2 regions of the Streptomyces sp. NPDC002851 genome follow, and region 1 is predicted to be linked to the other one. Evidence: riboswitches for the same ligand, from Rfam matches in the RefSeq annotation. Region 1 holds a riboswitch; the other holds the start of a gene.

Region 1 (9,565 bases):
GGCTTCGGGACCGTGAAGGTCTGGCCGAACCGGCCGTTGAAACGCTCGGCCAGGTCGCGGGTGAGCTCGACGTGCTGCCGCTGGTCCTCGCCGACCGGGACCTCGTTGGCCTGGTACAGGAGGATGTCGGCGACCTGGAGGATCGGGTACGTGAACAGGCCGACGGAGGCGCGGTCGGCGCCCTGCTTGCTGGACTTGTCCTTGAACTGCGTCATGCGGGACGCCTCGCCGAAGCCGGTGAGGCAGTTCATCAGCCAGGCGAGCTGGGCGTGCTCGGGCACATGGCTCTGCACGAAGAGCGTGCACCGCTCCGGGTCGAGCCCGGCGGCGAGCAGCTGCGCGGCGGCGAGCCGGGTGTTGGCCCGCAGCTCAGCGGGGTCCTGCGGCACGGTGATCGCGTGCAGGTCCACGACCATGTAGAAGGCGTCGTGGGTCTCTTGCAGCGCGACCCATTGGCGAACGGCGCCGAGGTAGTTGCCGAGGTGGAAAGAGCCTGCGGTGGGCTGGATCCCGGAGAGCACACGAGGTCGGTTGGCCATGGGGCCCATTGTCTCAGGTGTCGGGGACAGCTCCGGACGGGCTCAATATTGAGCCCGTCCGGCGATTGAGGAACGGGGGTGCAGGGGGCAGAGCCCCCTGCTTACGGGAAGGGGCGGGGCTGGGGAAGAAAGCCCGCCCCGCCCACCCGCAGGGATCAGCTGAGGTCAGCTGAGGTCAATCCCGGGGTACAGGGGGAACCCCTGCAGCAGGTCGGAGGCCCGGCGGGCGACGTCGTCCGACGTCTTCTCGTCCAGCACGTGCTGGGCCTTGGAGACCGCCCCCTTGCTCGTCGTCCCCTGCTTCGTCGCCGAGAGCACCGTGTCGATCAGCCCCGCGATCTCGTCCATCTCCGCCGTACCGAGCCCCCGAGTCGTCAGCGCGGGCGTACCGATCCGGATACCGGACGTGTACCAGGCACCATTCGGGTCGGCCGGGATCGCGTTCCGGTTCGTGACCACGCCGGAGGCGAGCAGCGCGGCCTCGGCCTGGCGACCCGTGAGGCCGTAGGACGAAGCCACGTCGATCAGGTTCAGGTGGTTGTCGCTGCCGCCGGACACCAGCGTCGCGCCGCGCCGCGTCAGGCCCTCGGCCAGGGCCCGCGAGTTGTCCACGACCCGCTGCGCGTAGTCCCGGAACGCGGGCTGCCGGGCCTCGGCGAGCGCCACCGCCTTCGCGCCCATGACATGGCCGAGCGGCCCGCCGAGCACCATCGGACAGCCGCGGTCGACCTGGTCCTTGAGCGTCTCGTCACACAGCACGAGCCCACCACGCGGGCCGCGCAGCGACTTGTGTGTGGTGGTCGTCACGATCTGCGCGTGCGGCACCGGGTCGAAGTCGCCGGTGAGCACCTTGCCCGCGACGAGGCCCGCGAAGTGCGCCATGTCGACCATCAGGGTCGCGCCCACCTCGTCGGCGATCTCCCGCATGATCCGGAAGTTCACCAGGCGCGGGTACGCCGAGTAGCCCGCCACGATCACCAGCGGCTTGAACTCGCGGGCCTGGACGCGCAGCGCCTCGTAGTCGACGAGCCCGGTGGCCGGGTCGGTGCCGTAGCTGCGCTGGTCGAACATCTTGCCCGAGATGTTCGGCCGGAAGCCGTGCGTGAGGTGACCACCCGCGTCCAGGGACATGCCGAGCATCCGCTGGTTACCGAGGTCGTGGCGGAGCTGCGCCCAGTCGGCCTCGGTCAGGTCGTTGACCTGGCGGGCACCGGCCTTCTCCAGGGCGGGCGCCTCGACCCGCTGGGCGAGTACGGCCCAGAACGCGACCAGGTTGGCGTCGATACCGGAGTGCGGCTGCACATAAGCGTGCCGCGCGCCGAAGAGCTCGCGGGCGTGCTCGGCGGCGACGGACTCGACGGTGTCGATGTTGCGGCAGCCTGCGTAGAAGCGGCGGCCGATGGTGCCCTCGGCGTACTTGTCGCTCATCCAGTTGCCCATGGCGAGCAGCGTGGCCGGGGACGCGTAGTTCTCGGAGGCGATCAGCTTGAGCATCTCGCGCTGGTCCGCGAGCTCCTGGCCGATGGCGTCCGCGACGCGGGGCTCGACGGCGCGGATCACATCGAGGGCGTTACGGAAGGCGGTGTTCGCGGCGGCGGAAGCGGACGTCGGGTTGGCGGGAGTGGGCTCGGACAAGGCAGGGACCTCCGGACGAGTTCGTCATTCTCGGTACGGCCCAGGCGCACGGCACACAGTTCACGGACCGCTCCCCGATGGTTGCCCCCATCTCAGCGCGCCAGTCACGGCCCTGCGGTCACCTTACCCGCGCGCGTCGGGCCGGGTTTCTTCGTCCGGCATACGAGCGACGATAGAAAAGGGCACCACCCAAGCCCCAAGCCGCAGGACGATCGGAGAACCCGTGACTCGTACGGAAAAGACGGAGACGGACAACACGGAGACGGCCCGCGCCATCGCCTCCGCCGAGGCGCACAGCGCGCACAACTACCACCCGCTGCCCGTCGTCGTGGCCACCGCCGAGGGCGCCTGGATGACGGACGTCGAGGGGCGCCGCTACCTCGACATGCTCGCCGGGTACTCGGCGCTCAACTTCGGGCACGGCAACCGCCGTCTCCTCGACGCCGCCCGGGCGCAGCTCGACCGGGTGACGCTGACCTCGCGGGCCTTCCACCACGACCGGTTCGCGGACTTCTGTACGCAGCTCGCCGAGCTGTGCGGCATGGACATGGTCCTGCCGATGAACACCGGCGCGGAGGCCGTGGAGACCGCCGTGAAGACCGCCCGCAAGTGGGGCTACCGGGTCAAGGGCGTGCCCGACGGGCGGGCGAAGATCGTGGTCGCGGAGAACAACTTCCACGGGCGTACGACGACGATCGTCAGCTTCTCCACGGACGAGGAGGCCCGCGCGGACTACGGCCCGTACACGCCGGGCTTCGAGATCGTGCCGTACGGCGACCTGGACGCGATGCGGGCCGCGGTCGACGAGGACACCGTGGCGGTGCTCCTGGAGCCGATCCAGGGCGAGGCCGGGGTGCTCGTGCCGCCGGCCGGGTATCTGTCCGGGGTGCGGGAGCTGACCCGCGAGCGGAACGTGCTGTTCATGGCGGACGAGATCCAGTCCGGGCTCGGCCGTACCGGGAAGACCTTCGCGTGCGAGCACGAGGGCGTCGTCCCGGACGTGTACGTGCTCGGCAAGGCCCTCGGCGGCGGCGTCGTACCGGTCTCGGCCGTGGTGGCGTCGAACGACGTCCTCGGCATCTACCGGCCGGGTGAGCACGGCTCGACGTTCGGCGGCAACCCGCTCGCCTGCGCCGTCGGCCTCGAAGTGATCGCGATGCTGCGGACCGGCGAATTCCAGCAGCGGGCCACGGAGTTGGGCGAGCATCTCCACCGCGAGCTCGGGCTGCTCACCGGCGGTGGCGCGGTCCGTGAGGTGCGCGGCCGCGGCCTGTGGGCGGGCGTCGACATCGACCCGTCGTACGGCACCGGCCGGGAGATCTCCGAGAAGCTGATGGACCGGGGCGTGCTCGTGAAGGACACGCACGGCTCGACGATCCGGATCGCGCCGCCGCTGGTGATCAGCAAGGAGGACCTGGACTGGGGTCTCGATCAGCTGCGCGCCGTACTCAGCTGATCGCCGTACTCAGCTGATCGCGGTTACAGGATCACGTGGGGCAGGAAGCGGGCGTACCCGTCCGTGACCAGGCCCGACGACTCACGGATACCGAGCCCCGCCGCCTCGTCCTCGACGACCCACGCACCGAGCACCACACGGTTGCCGTCGAAGTCGGGCAGCGGGGCCAACTCCTGGTAGCAGCAGGCTTCTTCGGGCACCGCCACCGGGGAGCCCGGCTCGTGCACGGTGACGCCCGCACCCTCGCGGCCGAGCAGCGGCTTGGCGACGTACCCCGTGGTGTGCGCGAGCTCGCGCGGCCCGTCGACGTAGGCGGGCAGCAGGTTCGGGTGGCCCGGGTAGAGATCCCAGAGGATCGCGAGCAGCGCCTTGTTGGAGAGCAGCATCTTCCAGGCGGGCTCGATCCAGAGCGTGGAGCCGGTACCGCCGCCGTTGTCCAGGGTGTCGAGGACGTGCGGCCCGAAGGCATCCGTCGCCAGCCACTCCCACGGATAGAGCTTGAAACAGCTGCGGATGAACCGGAGTTGCTCGTCCACGAAGCGGCCGGTGAGCCGGTCCCAGCCGATGTCCTCGACCGCGATCGCCTCGGTGTCGAGCCCGGCCTGCTCGGCGGTCTCGCGCAGATACGCCACCGTCATCAGGTCCTCGCCGAGCTCGTCGCCCGCCGAGTGCGCGAAGTACAGCGGGGAGCCCGGGGGCAGCAGCGCGGCCTGCTTCTTCCAGGCGTCGATCAGGCGCTCGTGCAGCGAGTTCCACTGGTCGGCGCCGGGGAAGCGCTCCTCCATCCAGAACCACTGGGGTCCGGCGGCCTCGATCAGCGAGGTCGGCGTATCGGCGTTGTACTCCAGGAGCTTGGCCGGTCCGCTCCCGTCGTACCGCAGGTCGAACCGGCCGTAGACGGACGGCAGTTCGGCCCGCCGCCGCCACGACTCGGCGACGAGCGCGGCGAGCCGGGGGTCGGTGATGCCGAGCTCGGCGAAGCGGTCGCGCTCGACGATGTGCGCGGCTGCCGCCAGGCACATGGCGTGCAGCTCCTCGACGACCTCTTCGAGCGCCTCGACCTCGGGCAGCGAGAAGACGTAGTACGCGGACTCGTCCCAGTACGGGCGCAGACTGCCGTCCGGGAAGCGGGTCAGCGGGTAGATGCAGCCCTGCTCCTCGACGGTCTGCTGCCAGCCGGGGCGGGGCTCGATGGTGCGGCGTTCCATGACGAGCCGGTCAGCCTCCGGAGGAGCCGGAGCAGCCGAAACCGCCCCTGCTGACATCCGACTTGTTGAAGCTGCCGCCCTCGACCTTGCCGTTCTTGGAGCTGCCGCCGTAGTAGTACGAGCCGCTGCCACTGCGGCTCTTGCACTCGTACTTGGGCAGCTGCCTCCCGCTGACCGGGTCCGCACAGCGCTTGTCCGGCTCGGAGCCGCAGGCGCTGAGGGCGGCGGCGAGCACGCCCATGCCGCCGAGGATGACGGTGCTGGAGCGGAGCCGCCGGGGCTTCTGCGCGTGTGGCTGGATTTGAGCTTGCTTCTCTGTCATGTGCACTCCCCGTTGATCGGCTGCGGAGAAGGGTACTTTCGCGGTTCGGGGAACTTTCGGAGGGGTCTCGTACGTACGCTAAGTAGTCACGGAACGTGCAAGCAGAGTGACCGGGGGTGGTGGGGCGTGAGCAACGAGATCGACAACGGCCCTGCGGACGAGGCCAGTTGGGATGTCGCGACGGACGACGAGGTCGCGATGGATCTGGCGGAGGCCGTGGGGCGGCAGATCAAGTCGTGGCGCGAGGAACGGCAGCTGCGCATCGCGGACTTCGCGAAGGCGATGGGGTACGGGGAAGACCTCATCCGCAAGGTGGAGCGGGGAGCACGGATTCCGACGCCGGAGTGCCTGGACCTGGCGGACCAAGTGCTGGACGCCCACGGACACATCAAGGCCCTGAAGCCGGACGCCCAGAAGGCCCGGTACCCGAAGAAGGTGCGGGACCTGGCGAAGCTGGAGCGGCGGGCGATCGGGATCGGCTCGTACAACAACTCTGTGATCGACGGGTTGTTGCAGACGCGGGAGTACGCGGAGGCAGTTATCCGCAATCGCCAACCACCCTTCCCCGAGGACGAGATCGAGCGGCGCGTGGCGGGTCGCATGGATCGCCAGGGGATCCTCGACAGTAAGAGGGGGCTGCCGGTTTTCACCTTCGTCCAGTGCGAGTCGACGCTACGACTCACCATCGGGGGCACAATGGTGATGCGTCGGCAGCTCGAACATCTGCTGGAGATGGGGCGGTTGCCGAACGTCTCCATCCAGGTCTTGCCCCTGAACAGCGAGGAGAACGCGAGCCTCGCGGGACCGTACCAGTTGCTCAAGCTCAACGACGGCACCACGGTCGCACACATGGAGGTCCAGCACCTCAGGCGACTGATCAACAATCCGCGGGAACTTCAGATCCTGGAGTACCGCTATGGCATGATCCAGGCACAGGCGCTTGACCCGATGAAATCGCTGGCCTTTATCGAGAAAGTGCGGGGACAGACATGAACCTGGAATGGTTCAAGAGCAGTTACAGCACGGACGAGGGCGCGGCCTGCGTCGAGGTGGCCTGGGCCAAGAGCAGTTACAGCACCGGAGACGGACCGGAGTGCGTTGAGGTAGCCACCACCCCCGACGCCATCCACGTCCGCGACTCCAAGAACCCCGACGGCCCACAGCTCGCCTTCGCGCCCGCCGCCTGGGACGGATTCACGCAGCTAGCCAAGCGCAGCGACTAGCGCCTCAAGCGCCCCAGGCCAAAGATGGGGCGGCGGGGTGCCGTACCCCACCACCAACCCGTCCCGCCGCGGCAACGTGGCCTCCGTATGCCGGAATTGGCCGAGCCCCACCACCGAAAGCCCCTGCCACAACGCCGCCCGGATGGCCGACTGCTCGGTCCCGTCAGGGAGTTCGAGCACCGCGTGCAGTCCGGCCGCGATGCCGGTCACGCGCACCTCCGGCACCCGTTCCGCCAGCGCCGCGACCAGCGCGTCACGCCGCCGCCGGTAGCGCAACCGTGCGGCCCGGACATGACGGTCGTACGCCCCCGAGCTCAGGAACTCCGCGAGGGTCAACTGGTCGAGCACCCCGCACGCCCAGTCCACCGCCCCCTTCGCCTCGGCCACCTCCTCCGCCAGACCGGCGGGGAGCACCAGCCAGCCGAGCCGGAGGCCGGGGGCGAGGGACTTGCTCGCGGTGCCGAGGTAGACGACCCGGTCGGGGTCGAGGCTCTGGAGCGCGCCGACGGCCTGCCGGTCGTAGCGGAACTCGCCGTCGTAGTCGTCCTCCAGGATCAGCCCGCCGGTCGACCGCGCCCACTCCACCGCCTCGGCCCGCCGCTGCGGCGACAGCGGGGTGCCGGTGGGGAACTGGTGGGCGGGCGTGAGCAGCACCGCACCAGGATTCAGGGCACCCAACTCGGCCGTGCGCGTACCGAGTTCGTCGAGGGAGAGCGGCGGGATGCGCAGCCCCGCCTCGGTGAGCCGTTCCCAGTACGGGGCCATGCCGTACGGCTCGACGGCCACGTCCCGGACGCCGCGGCGCCGCAGCACCGTCGCGAGCAGCATCAGGCCGTGCACGAACCCGGAGCAGACCACGATCCGGTCCGGCTCCGCGTACACGCCACGGGAGCGGGCCACGTACCCGGCGAGCGCGGTGCGCAGCTCGATCCGGCCGCGCGGGTCGCCGAAGCCGAACGCGTCGTGCGGCGCGGCGGCGAGGGCACGGCGGGCGGCCTTCAGCCACGCGGTACGGGGGAAGAAGCTGAGGTCGGGGAGGCCGGGCAGCAGGCTGTACGCCGTGGAGCCCTCCGGCCGCGGCGGGCGGGGCGTCCCGGGCCGTGGCACGGTGCGCGCGGCGACGCGGGTGCCGGAGCCCTGCCGGGCGGTGAGCCAGCCCTCGGCGACGAGGTCGGCGTAGGCGTCGGCCACGGTGTTGCGGGCGATGCCCAGGTCGACGGCGAGGGTGCGGGAGGACGGAAGGCGGGTGCCGGGGGCGAGACGGCCGCCACGGACGGCCTCGCGCAGCGCGTCGGTGAGGCGTTTGCGTACGCCCTTGGACGGGCCGTCGAGGTCCAGGTGCAGGTCGACGCCGCCGCCTTCGCCACCCAAAGTGGCCCACGTTTTCGCCATAGAAGTGGACCATACCCCTGGGCGACTTCCGCCCTAGGGTCGTACGCATGACGACAACGATGAATGAAGCACCTGAAACCCCTGAAACGCCCGAAACTCCCGCGAGCGGCCAATATGCCCCCGAAATCCCCCAGCGCCTCGCCTGGGCCAAGCACGCCCCCGAGGTCTACAAGGCCATGATCCAGCTGGAGATCGCCTCCAAGAAGGGCCTCGACCCGACGCTCTTCGAGCTGGTCAAGATCCGCGCCTCGCAGCTCAACCACTGCGCGTTCTGCCTGGACATGCACACCAAGGACGCCCTGGCGGCGGGCGAGTCGGTGGAGCGGATCGTGCAGCTGAGCGCGTGGGAGGAATCGCGGCACTTCTACACGGAGAAGGAACTGGCGGCCATCGAGCTGACGGAGGCGGTCACGGTCCTGACGGACGGCTTCGTACCGGACGAGGTCTACGAGAAAGCGGCCGCGAACTTCACCGAGCCGGAACTGGCCCAACTGATCGCCGCGATCACAACGATCAACGCATGGAACCGGTTCGGCGTGACGTGCCGCCTGACGCCGGGCCACTACAAGCCGGGCCAGTTCAAGACGGCGTAACGGGTGAGCGCTGAGCAAGGAGCAGAAAGAGTGACCACCCGCACCACCACGCTGCCCCCCGAGTTCCGCGACGCGATGCGCGCGCTCAGCGCGGTCGCGAAGCGGGGCCTGGGGGATCCGGCGCTCGCCGAGCTCGTGATGATCCGCGCCTCGCAGATCAACCGTTGCGCGTTCTGCCTCGACATGCACCTCGCGCTCGCCCGCAAGAACGGCGGGCCCGGTATCGAGGGCCGCCTCGACCAGCTCAACTCCTGGGAAGAAACGGACGGTTACTACACGGAACGCGAGCGGGCCGCGCTCGCCCTGACGGAGGCGGTCACGGTCCTGACGGACGGCTTCGTACCGGACGAGGTCTACGAGAAGGCCGCCACGCACTTCACGGAACCGGAACTGGCCCACCTGGTCGCGGTGATCACGACGATCAACGGCTGGAACCGCCTGATGGTCAGCCGCCGCATCAAGCCCGGAGGCCCGGCGTGGTGAACGAAACGCCCGCGGCCGCGGCGGCCGCGGCCTTCCGCGCCCTGCACCACGACCGCACCCCCGGCGACCCGCTGATCCTCCCGGGCCCCTGGGACGCGGCCAGCGCCCGGGAGTTCGCCGAGGCGGGCTTCGAGGCGCTGGCGGTGCCGAGCGCGGGCGTGGCGGCCTCACTCGGGTACGCGGACGGGGCGACCCCGGCGGACGAGATGTTCGCGGCGGTCACCCGGATCGTGCGCGCGGTGGCGGAGTACGGCATCCCGGTCTCGGCGGACCTGGAGGACGGCTACGGCCTCCCGCCGAGGGAACTCGTGGCCCGCACCCTGGAGACGGGCGCGGTCGGCGTGAACCTCGAGGACTCGACGGAGGGAACCCTCAAAGACCCGGATCGGCAAGCCGATTGGCTGGCCGAGGTCCGGGCGGCGGCGGACGGCGCCCTGTTCCTCAACGCCCGCGTGGACACGTACGTACGAGGCATGCGGGACGAGGAAGCCCTGAACGAGACGCTCCACCGAACACGCCTCTACGTGGCGGCGGGCGCCGACGGCATCTACCCCATCCTCGCCCCACCGGACCACCTGCCCACCCTGACCTCCGCAACCCCGGAAACCCCGCTCAACGCCCTCGCCCACCCCCAGGCACCTCCCCCATCCCGCCTGGGCGAACTCGGCGCGTCCCGGGTCACGTTCGGGCCCGGCCTGCAACGGCGCGCGATGG
Region 2 (9,565 bases), on a different contig from region 1:
GGACCTGTGGTCCACCGAAACCTGCGCCTACGTCGTGTTCCCCGGCGGCCACGTCATCGTCTACCGCATCCCCGGAGCCGAGCGCGACAAGGACGGCGGCCCGCGCATCAACTGGGTCCTCTATACCGCTCCCCCACCCGGCATCGACCTCCCCACCGACACCCCCACCAGCCTCCCGCCCGGCACCCTGCACGCCCATCTCGCCTATGTCGCCAAGAAGTTGCTCCCGCCCTTCTGGAGCACCCTGGTACGGCACACCGCACCCGAAGACCTCTTCGTACAGCCGATGTACGACTTCACCGCACCCCGCTACGCCTCCGGCCGCCTCCTCCTGACCGGCGACGCCGCCACGGTCGCCCGACCGCACACGGGCGGCGGCGCCGTCAAGGCCCTCCAAGACGCGACGGTCCTGGAGCGCGCCCTCACCAGCAGCCCGCGCTGGGGCGCGGCCCTCCGCGCGTACGGCACCGAACGCGCCACCGCCGGACGCACGATGGTCGACCTGGGCCACCGCCTGGGCGCCGCCCTGGTGACCCGCACACCGGACTGGTCGGCCCTTGACCAGGCGGGGCTCGAGCGCTGGTGGCAACGGGCGGACGGGGCGGGGGCGTTCGGGGGCGCGGAGCTGCGGCAACGACGGGGCTGAGCTCTGTCCGGCGCCCGGGTCCTGGGCGGCCCCGGACTTTGGGCCCTGGACCCGGGCCGCGGACATCGTGTTACTCTGCCAATAGCACGCATGCACGGGTACCTGCCTCCGTGGCACCTCCCTCCGTGCTCGTGCGAGCGCCCCATCATCCGGCCGTCCGGCCTCACCGGCGCTGAATCTTCTCTCTCGTTTCCGCTCTGCCCTCAAAGGCGCGCGCCTGCTCTCCTTTGCTACTGCGCCGCTTTTCTCCCAGCACTCCGTGTGCTTCTCGATACCGGGCCCTTGCCCGGTGTCTCTCCGGCCACCCGCCGCCGCGCGTGAACTCGCCGCGCCTCAGGGCTGGTTGTGCCGCTTCCCCCCTGCTCCGGCATGCCCGTACGCATCCGAAAGGACCCTCACCATGACCACCACACTCGAACGACCCACCCATTCCGATGAACCGGCGCCTTCGGTCGCGTACGCCGGTGTTCTCGAGCTCACGCCGAAAGGCGGCGGGCTGCTGCGCGACCCCGGATCGCTCCTTCCCACCGCGTCGGACGTGCAGGTTCCGACCGGGCTCGTGCGGCAATACCGGCTGCGTAAGGGGGACTTCGTCGAGGGTGGCGAGGCCGGCGGCAGAACACAGCCGCGTGTGCTCGGAGATGTCGAGCGCGTGAATGGGCGGCCCGTCGAGGAACTGCGGGGGCGTCGCAAGTTCGGGGAGCTGACGCCGCTGCACCCTCGGGAGCGGCTGCGGCTCGAGCACGCGTCGGCCGGGGCGGCCACCCGGCTCCTCGACCTGTTCGCGCCGGTCGGCAAGGGGCAGCGTGGGTTGCTCGTCGCGCCGCCCAAGGCCGGGAAGACCGTGCTGCTACAGCGGATCGCCGCTGCCGTGGCCGCGCATCACCCCGAGTGCCACCTCATGGTCCTGCTGCTCGACGAACGGCCCGAGGAAGTCACCGACATGCGGCGCTCGGTGCGCGGCGAGGTGCTCGCCTCGACCTTCGACCGGCCCGCCAAGGAGCACATCACGCTCGCCGAGCTCGCGGTCGAGCGCGCCAAGCGGCTCGTGGAGCAGGGGCAGGACGTGGTGCTGCTGCTCGACTCGCTGACCCGCCTGTGCCGGGCGCACAACAACGCCGCGGCCAGCGGCGGCCGTACGCTCTCCGGCGGCGTCGACGCCGGTGCCCTGATCGGTCCGAAGCGGCTTTTCGGGGCCGCGCGGCTCGCCGAGGAGGGCGGATCGCTGACCATTCTGGCGACCGCTCTGGTCGACACCGGGTCGCGGGCCGACGAGTACTTCTTCGAGGAGCTCAAGAGCACCGGGAACATGGAGCTGCGGCTCGACCGTTCGCTCGCCGACCGGCGGGTCTTCCCCGCGATCGACATCGCCCGGTCCGGCACACGCCGCTCGGAACTGCTGGTTCCAGAGGGCGAGTTGCGTGCGGTGCACGGGTTGCGGCGTGCCCTCGACGCCCGGGGCGGCGGGCCTGCCGCCCTGGAGACGCTGCTCGAACGGCTCCTTCGGACCCCGGACAACGCGGCCTTTCTGCGGGACGTACGGGGGACCTTTCCGACCGACAGCGGGGATCACTCGGGCTGATCGGAGCCGCTTGCCCTCATCCGCCTGCCCTCATCCGCCTGCCCCCATCCCTTGCCCCGTCCCTTCCTCCATCCGCTGACCTGATCCGCTGGTCTGATCCGCGGGCGGGTACCCCGTGGGGCTGGTGCGGGGGCCGTGACCTGCGGTCCCCGGCCGTTGTCAGTGGTGCGCGGCAGTATGGATGTCGCGGGGGAAGACGGGTGAGGAGGTGGTCCCGTGCGGGGAGCGAGTGCCGGTCAGCGGCGCATCGTGGCGGGTGCCGAGGCTGTGACGGGGCGGCTCGTGGGGCCGGAGGGACAGTTGGCGGCCCTGGTGCGGCGAGGGCTTGCCTTCCGCCACTCACGGCCGCCGCATGACTTCTTCCTGACGCCCGCGGGGCACCGGCTGCGCGAGGAACTGCTCGCCGATACGCCTCCGCCCGCCGCCCCCGCGAGCGACGCGGCGCCGGGCGTGTTCGCCGCCCGTACCGGGAACGGCACGGATCCGGTGCCCGGACCCGGCCGGGAACGGGAGGTACACAGCGCCTGGGAGGGGCTCCTGGAGATGCGGCGCCTGACGAACCCCGCAGGCGCCACCGACCGCCCCTGCGCCTGGGAGCACGCCCACCTCGTGCCGGCCGCCGCACTCGCCCTCGAGGCGGCGGGCTGCCGCCCCGCGGGGGCGGGCGCAGGGGCAGGTCCGGGCGCAGGGGCAGGTGCGGGCCGTGGCGGGTATCGCGTCGCGGGCACGCCGCAGCCGGACGCGGTCGGGGTGCGGTGGATATCCGGCGGCGCCGGGCCCGAGGGCGGCGTCCCGGCGTCGGAACGTGCCTCGGCGCCCGGCGATGACGCGGCATCCGACACCGACATGGGGCTCGACGGCTGTGCCCTCGCCCTCGAGCGGGCCGGGTGGCAGGTCAGCAGGCATACGGAGCGCGGGGGTGCGCGGCTGCTGCTCGCGTCACCGCGCCGGGTCTGACGCATGGGCCACTCCTCGGCTCGGGCCCGCCCCCTGATCAACTCGTACTGCCATGCTGTACGCGGCCGTTGGAGACGGAAGCCGCACCATCGAAACGTTGCGAAGGAGAACCTGACCGTGACCGAACCGTTCGCCGTGCCCGTGACCGTCCGCGGCTATGAGACCGATATCCAGGGCCACCTCAATCAGGCCGTGTATCTCCAGTACGGGGAGCACGCGCGCTGGTCGATCCTTCAGGCGGCCGGGATTCAGCAGCAGAACCTGATCGGCAAGGGCGTCGGGCCCGTCGCCCTGGAGACCACCATCCGCTACCGGCGCGAGCTGCGGGCGGGCGACGAGGTGGAGGTGTCCTGCGCGTTCGAGTGGGGCGAGGGCAAGACGTTCCGGGTCGAGCAGTGGATACGCAAGGCGGACGGCACGGTCGCCGCGGAGATCTCCGGCCTGGGCGGCCTGCTCGACCTCGAGGCCCGCAAGCTGGTGGCCGCGCCGCAGGAGTACTTCCGGGCCCTGGCCACGGACCCGGCGGTGCTCGGGCTCTGAGGGGTACTCGCACGTTGCGGGGCACCCGGGCGTTCTCGGCGTTACGGGGTACCAGGCTTTCTCGGCGTTACGGGGCGCCCAATCGTTCTCGGGCGTTACGAGGCACCCAGGCGTTCTCGGGTGTTGCGGGGTACGCGCCCGTCACGGCGAGGGCTGGCCTACCCTGGAGTTGGCCGTGACTGGCGTTGAGGTGGAGCACCACCGGGGAGCGGCCCGACGGATTGCGGCGTTCTCGCGTCGGTTCCGTCGTCGCTGCCGCGCGCCTGGGCGATCCGTATCGATACGACCCAGGAGCAGCCCATGGCTCACGCCGCACACTCCACCCACTCCACCGACGCCCAGACCGCCGCCGACGCCCAGGCCACCGCCGACACCGCCCGACTGATGGACGGCGCCGCCGTCGCCCGCGGGATCGTGGAGCGCACCGCCGCCCGCGCCGCCGCCCTCACCGAACGCACCGGCACCACCCCCTGCCTGGCGACCGTGCTCGTCGGCGAGGACCCGGCGTCGGTGACGTACGTCCGGATGAAGCGGAACCGCTGCGCGAAGGCCGGGATCCTCTCCCGGCACGCGCCGCTGCCCGCCGAGACGACCACGGAGCAGCTCGTCGCCACGCTGACCGAGCTGTCCCGGGACCCCGAGGTGCACGGCATCCTGCTGCAGCACCCGGTCGGCGCGCACATCGACGAGCGGGCCGCGTTCGAGGCCATCGCGCCGGAGAAGGACGTGGACGGCGTGACCATGCGGTCCTTCGCGGCCATGGGCTTCGCGCTGCCCGGCTTCGCCTCCTGCACGCCGGGCGGCATCATGCGGCTGCTCGACGCGTACGACGTGGACCCGACCGGGAAGCGCGCGGTGGTCGTGGGCCGCAGCCCCATCCTCGGCCGGCCGGTCGGGATGATGCTGCTCGCCCGGGACGCGACGGTGACGTACTGCCACTCGCGCACGGTCGGGCTTTCCGAGATCGTGCGGGAGGCGGACATCGTCGTCGCTGCCGTGGGGAAGCCGGAGTTCATCCGGGGCGAGGACATCAAGCCGGGTGCCGTGGTGATCGACGCCGGGTCCAACCCGGGCAATGTCGGCGACGTGGAGTTCGAGGCGGCCGCGGCGCGGGCGAGCCTGATCACGCCGGTGCCCGGTGGGGTGGGGCCGATGACCATCGCCGTACTTCTTGAGCAGACGTTGGATGCGGCGGAGCGGCAGGCGGGGGCGGCTGCCTCCGTCTGAGCCTCGGGCGGGCCGACCCTGGCCCTGGCCCTGACCTTATTGGCCTTGGCTCTCGCCCTGGCCCTGGCCCTGGCCCTCGCCCTCGCCCTCGCCCTCGCCCTCGCCCTGACCCTAGCCCTGGTCCCAGGCTTGTCGGGTACGCCCCGGACCCCGGCTCCCCGTTGCCGTGCTGGTCAGGGCGCGGTGTACGGTCGGGGCCGGGCCGGGGGCGTACCGGGCCTGGCAGGAGATGGCAGGAAGAGAGGTGGGAGCACGGTGACTTCCCGCCGGGCAGGCGCCGCGGAGCCTACGTTCACGGAGCGGGCGCGCCGGGAGCAGCTCATCGAGTGCACCATCGACCTGATCTCGACGCGGGGTTACCCCGCGACCTCCCTCGCCGCCATCGCCGAGCGGGCCGGGCTGTCCAAGGCCGCGGTCCTGTACCACTTCTCGTCCAAGGACCGGCTGACGCGGGCGACTTTCGACCATGTCATCGAGCGGTTCATGGCCCATGTGCGGGAGCGGGTCGAGGCCGCGTCCGATGATCCGCTGGCCGCGGTGGTCGCGTATGTGCGCGCGATGGTCGGATATCAGCAGGAGAACCGGCGGCATGTGCGCGTGATCACCGAGATGCTTCTCGACGACGCCGGGGGTACGCGGCTGAAGGCGCCCGGAGGGCATGACACGGCGGGGCGGTGGCAAGGGCTTGCCGAGTTGCTCGCGGAGGGGCAGCGGGCGGGGCGGTTGCGGTCGTTCGATCCGGCGGTGGTGGCGTTGGCCATTGGTGGGGCGATCGATGGGGTGATCGCGCAGTGGCTTGCGCATCCTGAGCTTGATCTGGACGCTGCGGCTGAGGAGTTGGAAGCGTTTACTGTTCGGGCGATTGCGCTGCGCTGAGCCGCTGGGTCCGCCCCGGCCGCCCCCCCCCCCGCTCCTCAAACGCCGGAGGGGCTGATTTTCGCGAACCCCGGTGCCCGTTCCGGCCGTACCCCCACCCCACCCACGTACGCCGTAAGACCCCTCAGCGGCGGACAGTCCCGCAGCAAGCGGAAGGGAAGCGGCAGGGAGTCGGAGCCGAGGCTGCCCTCCAGGGCGGGGCGTAGCAGGAGTTCGTGTTCGGTCAGTTGGGAGCGTTGGGTGAGCGTCGTCGGGAAGGTGCGGCGGTTCTGGACTCGGGAGAGGGCCGACTCCGGGGCGCGGCCCCGGCGCAGTGCGGGGGCCAGGATGCGGGCCGTCGCCACCGCGTCCTGCACCGCGAGGTTCACCCCGACGCCGCCGACGGGCGACATGGTGTGGGCCGCGTCGCCGATGCACAGCAGGCCGTCGGCGTACCAGCGGGGCAGTCGGCCCATGGTCACCTCGAGGAGCTTGACGTCGGCCCAGGAGCGGATCGCGGACGTCATCCGGGCGTCCCAGCCGAAGAGTTCGGCCAGGCGGTCGCGCAGCCAGGAGACGTCATGGGCGCGAAGGGCCGCGTCCGTGCCCTTCTTGATCAGGTACGCCGCCTGGTAGTAGTCGCCGCGGTCCATGGTCACCGCCACCTGGCCCGCGCCGAACACGGCGAAGACCCGCCCCTCCTTCTCCGTGTCCAGGTCGTGCGCGGGCACCCGGACCTGCCAGACGTCCATCGGCACCTCGTAGCGGTCCTGGCGCAGCCCGGCCGCGCGGGCGACCACCGAGTCCCGGCCGTCGCAGCCGACCGTGAGGTCCGCGGCCAACTCGCCTCGGGTGCCGTCCTCGGTCTCGTACGTCACTCCGGTCACGCGGCCGTCGGACTCCGTGCGCAGGCCCGTTACCGCCGTGCCCATCCGCAGCGTGAACGTCGGTTCCTCGGCCGCGGCTTCGGCAAGGAGGTTGAGGAAGTCCCACTGCGGGACCATCGCGATGTATTTGTGCCGGATCCGGCCCGGCATGCGGCGGAAATCGGCCATGGTGACCGTCGTCGCGCCGATCCTCATCCGCATCTGTTCCAGGCGGCGCGCGGGCAGCCGCGCGAACCGCTCGCCGAGGCCGAGTTCGTCGAGCAGCCGCAGGGTCGACGGGTGGACGGTGTCGCCGCGGAAGTCGCGCAGGAAGTCGCGGTGCTTCTCCAGGACGGTGACCCGGATGCCCGCGCGGGCCAGGAGGAGGCCGAGCATCATCCCGGCCGGTCCGCCGCCGACCACACAGCAGCTCGTACGGCCGCTCACGCGGCGACCGCTGTCACCGCCGTCACCACTGTCACGGCCGTCACCGCCGTCACCGCCGTCACCAAGGCTCCTCACATCGGTCATCACGTCGCCGCCTCCCCGTCACACACCCCGCCACACCCCGCCCTGACCACTCGGTCAGCAATCTAACCGATCGGTCAGACCTCCGTCACCCCGCTCCCCCGACCCCCTCCCGGCAAGAACTTTCTTCGCAGCCGAAACCCGCTGGCCAGAGCTGCTCTGCGCATGAACGATCTGGCTGTATACGAAAGTTGAGGGAATGGATCCGCCGATCCGGGATAGCGATGCGTAGAACCCGTGCGGTCCGCGACGCCCCTGAGGCTGTGCCGTCCCGGGCCGCCGTGCCAGAGCGTGAATCCCCACAATTGAAGGGTTTCTCATCACCGTGCAATCGGCCCAACAGTTCGGAGACAACCCCGTAGAGGTGCGCGAAACCGGTCACTACACCGAGGAGTACGTCCCCAGCTTCGTGGAGAAGTGGGACGGCCTCATCGATTGGGAGAAGCGAGCAGAGAGCGAGGGCAACTTCTTCATCGACCTGTTGCGGAAGCGAGGCGTGAAGAGCGTCCTCGACGTCGCGACCGGGACCGGCTTCCACTCCGTGCGGCTGCTCGCCGCCGGGTTCGAGACCGTGAGTGCCGACGGCAGTGCCGACATGCTGTCGATGGCGTTCGCCAACGGCATGGCGCGCGGCGGCCACATCATGCGGGTGGTCCAGGCCGACTGGCGCTACCTCAACCGCGATGTCCACGGCGAGTACGACGCGATCGTCTGCCTGGGCAACTCCTTCACGCACCTGTTCTCGGAGCGTGACCGCCGTAAGGCCCTGGCCGAGTTCTACGCGATGCTCAAGCACGACGGCATCCTCGTCCTGGATCAGCGCAACTATGACGCGATCCTGGACGACGGCTACACCAGCCAGCACAAGTACTACTACTGCGGTGAGGACGTCACCGTGGAGCCGGAGTACGTCGACGAGGGGCTGTGCCGGATGCGGTACATGTTCCCGGACAACTCGGTGTACCACCTCAACATGTTCCCGCTCCGCAAGGACTACACGCGGCGCCTGATGTCCGAGGTGGGCTTCCAGCGGATCGACACGTACGGCGACTTCCAGCACACCTACCGCGGTGAGCAGCCGGACTTTTTCGTGCATGTGGCGGAGAAGGAGTACCTCACCGAGGAGGAGGCCGACGCCAAGTACAGCGGGGCGGTGAGCACCGCCCGCAGCTACTACAACTCGAACGACGCGGACACGTTCTACGCCACCGTCTGGGGCGGCGAGGACATCCACATCGGGCTCTACGAGGAGGCGCAGGAGCCCATCGCCCGCGCCAGCCGCCGCACCGTCGAGCGGATGGCGGGCAAGCTCGAACTGACCGAGAACTCCACCGTGTTGGACCTGGGCTCCGGGTTCGGCGGCTCGGCCCGGCATCTCGCCGAGACGTACGGCAGCCGGGTCCTCGCGCTCAACCTGAGCGAGGTGGAGAACCGGCGGCACCGGGAGCTGAACGCGGCCCGCGGGCTCACCGAAAAGATCGAGGTGGTGGACGGTTCCTTCGAGGACATCCCGTACCCGGACGGCCACGCCGACGTCGTCTGGTCGCAGGACGCCTTCCTGCACAGCGGGAACCGGGTCCGGGTCCTGGAGGAGGCGGCCCGGGTCCTCAAGCCCGGCGGCCACCTGATCTTCACCGATCCGATGGCGACGGACGACTGCCCCAAGGAGGTTCTGCAGCCGATCCTCGACCGGATCCACCTGGACGACATGGGTTCGCCCGGGTTCTACGCGGCCACCCTCGCACGGCTCGGCTTCACGCCGGTCGACGGCGGCTTCGAGGAGCTGCGTGAGCAGCTGGTGGCCCACTACGCGCGGGTCCTGGAGGAGACCGAGCGCCAGGAGGCCGAGGGCGGCCTCAACGGGAAGGTCAGCCACGACTATCTCATCCAGATGAAGAAGGGCCTGGGCCACTGGGTCGACGGCGGCAACGCCCGCCAACTCACCTGGGGGATCTTCCACTTCATACGGAATGCGGAGGGCTGATCGACCGCCCCATCCCCCGATCCACGCACGGCACCCCGGGAGCAGCCTTTGCCGCCCCCGGGGTGCCGTGCGTCTGCACCCGAAAACCCCCACGGTCTCAACACCCAACTCCGTCCGATGTGTTGAGCCTCGGACACCGCCATGCTAGAAACCGCTTACTACCGGGGTCCACGTACCCGGTGCCCACCGAACGTCCTCAGCGCGACCCAACTCCCCCTTCCCGGAGCGCCTCATGACGACGTCCCCCTGGTCCCGCCGCGGTTTCCTCGCCACTTCCGGTTTCATCGGTGCCCTCTCGCTCTCCCTCGCCCTGGGCGACGTGGGCACAGGAACCGGTTACGCCCAACAGGATCCCGCCGCCGACGAGTTCGCCACCCTGC

Evidence for each region. A riboswitch is a leader RNA that binds a small molecule or an ion and turns the genes downstream of it on or off. The one in region 1 is predicted to bind ZMP and ZTP.
Region 2: another riboswitch for ZMP and ZTP. It lies ahead of ACWD10_RS03815 (bifunctional 5,10-methylenetetrahydrofolate dehydrogenase/5,10-methenyltetrahydrofolate cyclohydrolase); the one in region 1 lies ahead of ACWD10_RS00985 (glycine hydroxymethyltransferase).

What each region holds. Positions count from the first base shown of each region.
Region 1 covers NZ_JBSFUT010000001.1:199,981-209,545, reverse strand. Annotated here, with positions in the region: gene trpS (tryptophan--tRNA ligase) at 1-548, opposite strand, end outside; gene ACWD10_RS00985 (glycine hydroxymethyltransferase) at 705-2,174, opposite strand; ZMP/ZTP riboswitch at 2,206-2,292, opposite strand; gene rocD (ornithine--oxo-acid transaminase) at 2,398-3,630, shown strand; gene ACWD10_RS00975 (glutathionylspermidine synthase family protein) at 3,654-4,838, opposite strand; gene ACWD10_RS00970 (hypothetical protein) at 4,849-5,160, opposite strand; gene ACWD10_RS00965 (helix-turn-helix domain-containing protein) at 5,287-6,153, shown strand; gene ACWD10_RS00960 (DUF397 domain-containing protein) at 6,150-6,383, shown strand; gene pdxR (MocR-like pyridoxine biosynthesis transcription factor PdxR) at 6,363-7,775, opposite strand; gene ACWD10_RS00950 (carboxymuconolactone decarboxylase family protein) at 7,835-8,368, shown strand; gene ACWD10_RS00945 (carboxymuconolactone decarboxylase family protein) at 8,399-8,851, shown strand; gene ACWD10_RS00940 (isocitrate lyase/PEP mutase family protein) at 8,845-9,565, shown strand, end outside.
Region 2 covers NZ_JBSFUT010000003.1:62,413-71,977, reverse strand. Annotated here, with positions in the region: gene ACWD10_RS03835 (FAD-dependent monooxygenase) at 1-646, shown strand, start outside; gene rho (transcription termination factor Rho) at 1,047-2,228, shown strand; gene ACWD10_RS03825 (hypothetical protein) at 2,445-3,185, shown strand; gene ACWD10_RS03820 (acyl-CoA thioesterase) at 3,303-3,725, shown strand; ZMP/ZTP riboswitch at 3,891-4,001, shown strand; gene ACWD10_RS03815 (bifunctional 5,10-methylenetetrahydrofolate dehydrogenase/5,10-methenyltetrahydrofolate cyclohydrolase) at 4,110-4,952, shown strand; gene ACWD10_RS03810 (TetR/AcrR family transcriptional regulator) at 5,208-5,828, shown strand; gene ACWD10_RS03805 (FAD-dependent oxidoreductase) at 5,867-7,204, opposite strand; gene ACWD10_RS03800 (glycine/sarcosine N-methyltransferase) at 7,527-9,185, shown strand; gene ACWD10_RS03795 (polysaccharide lyase 8 family protein) at 9,418-9,565, shown strand, end outside.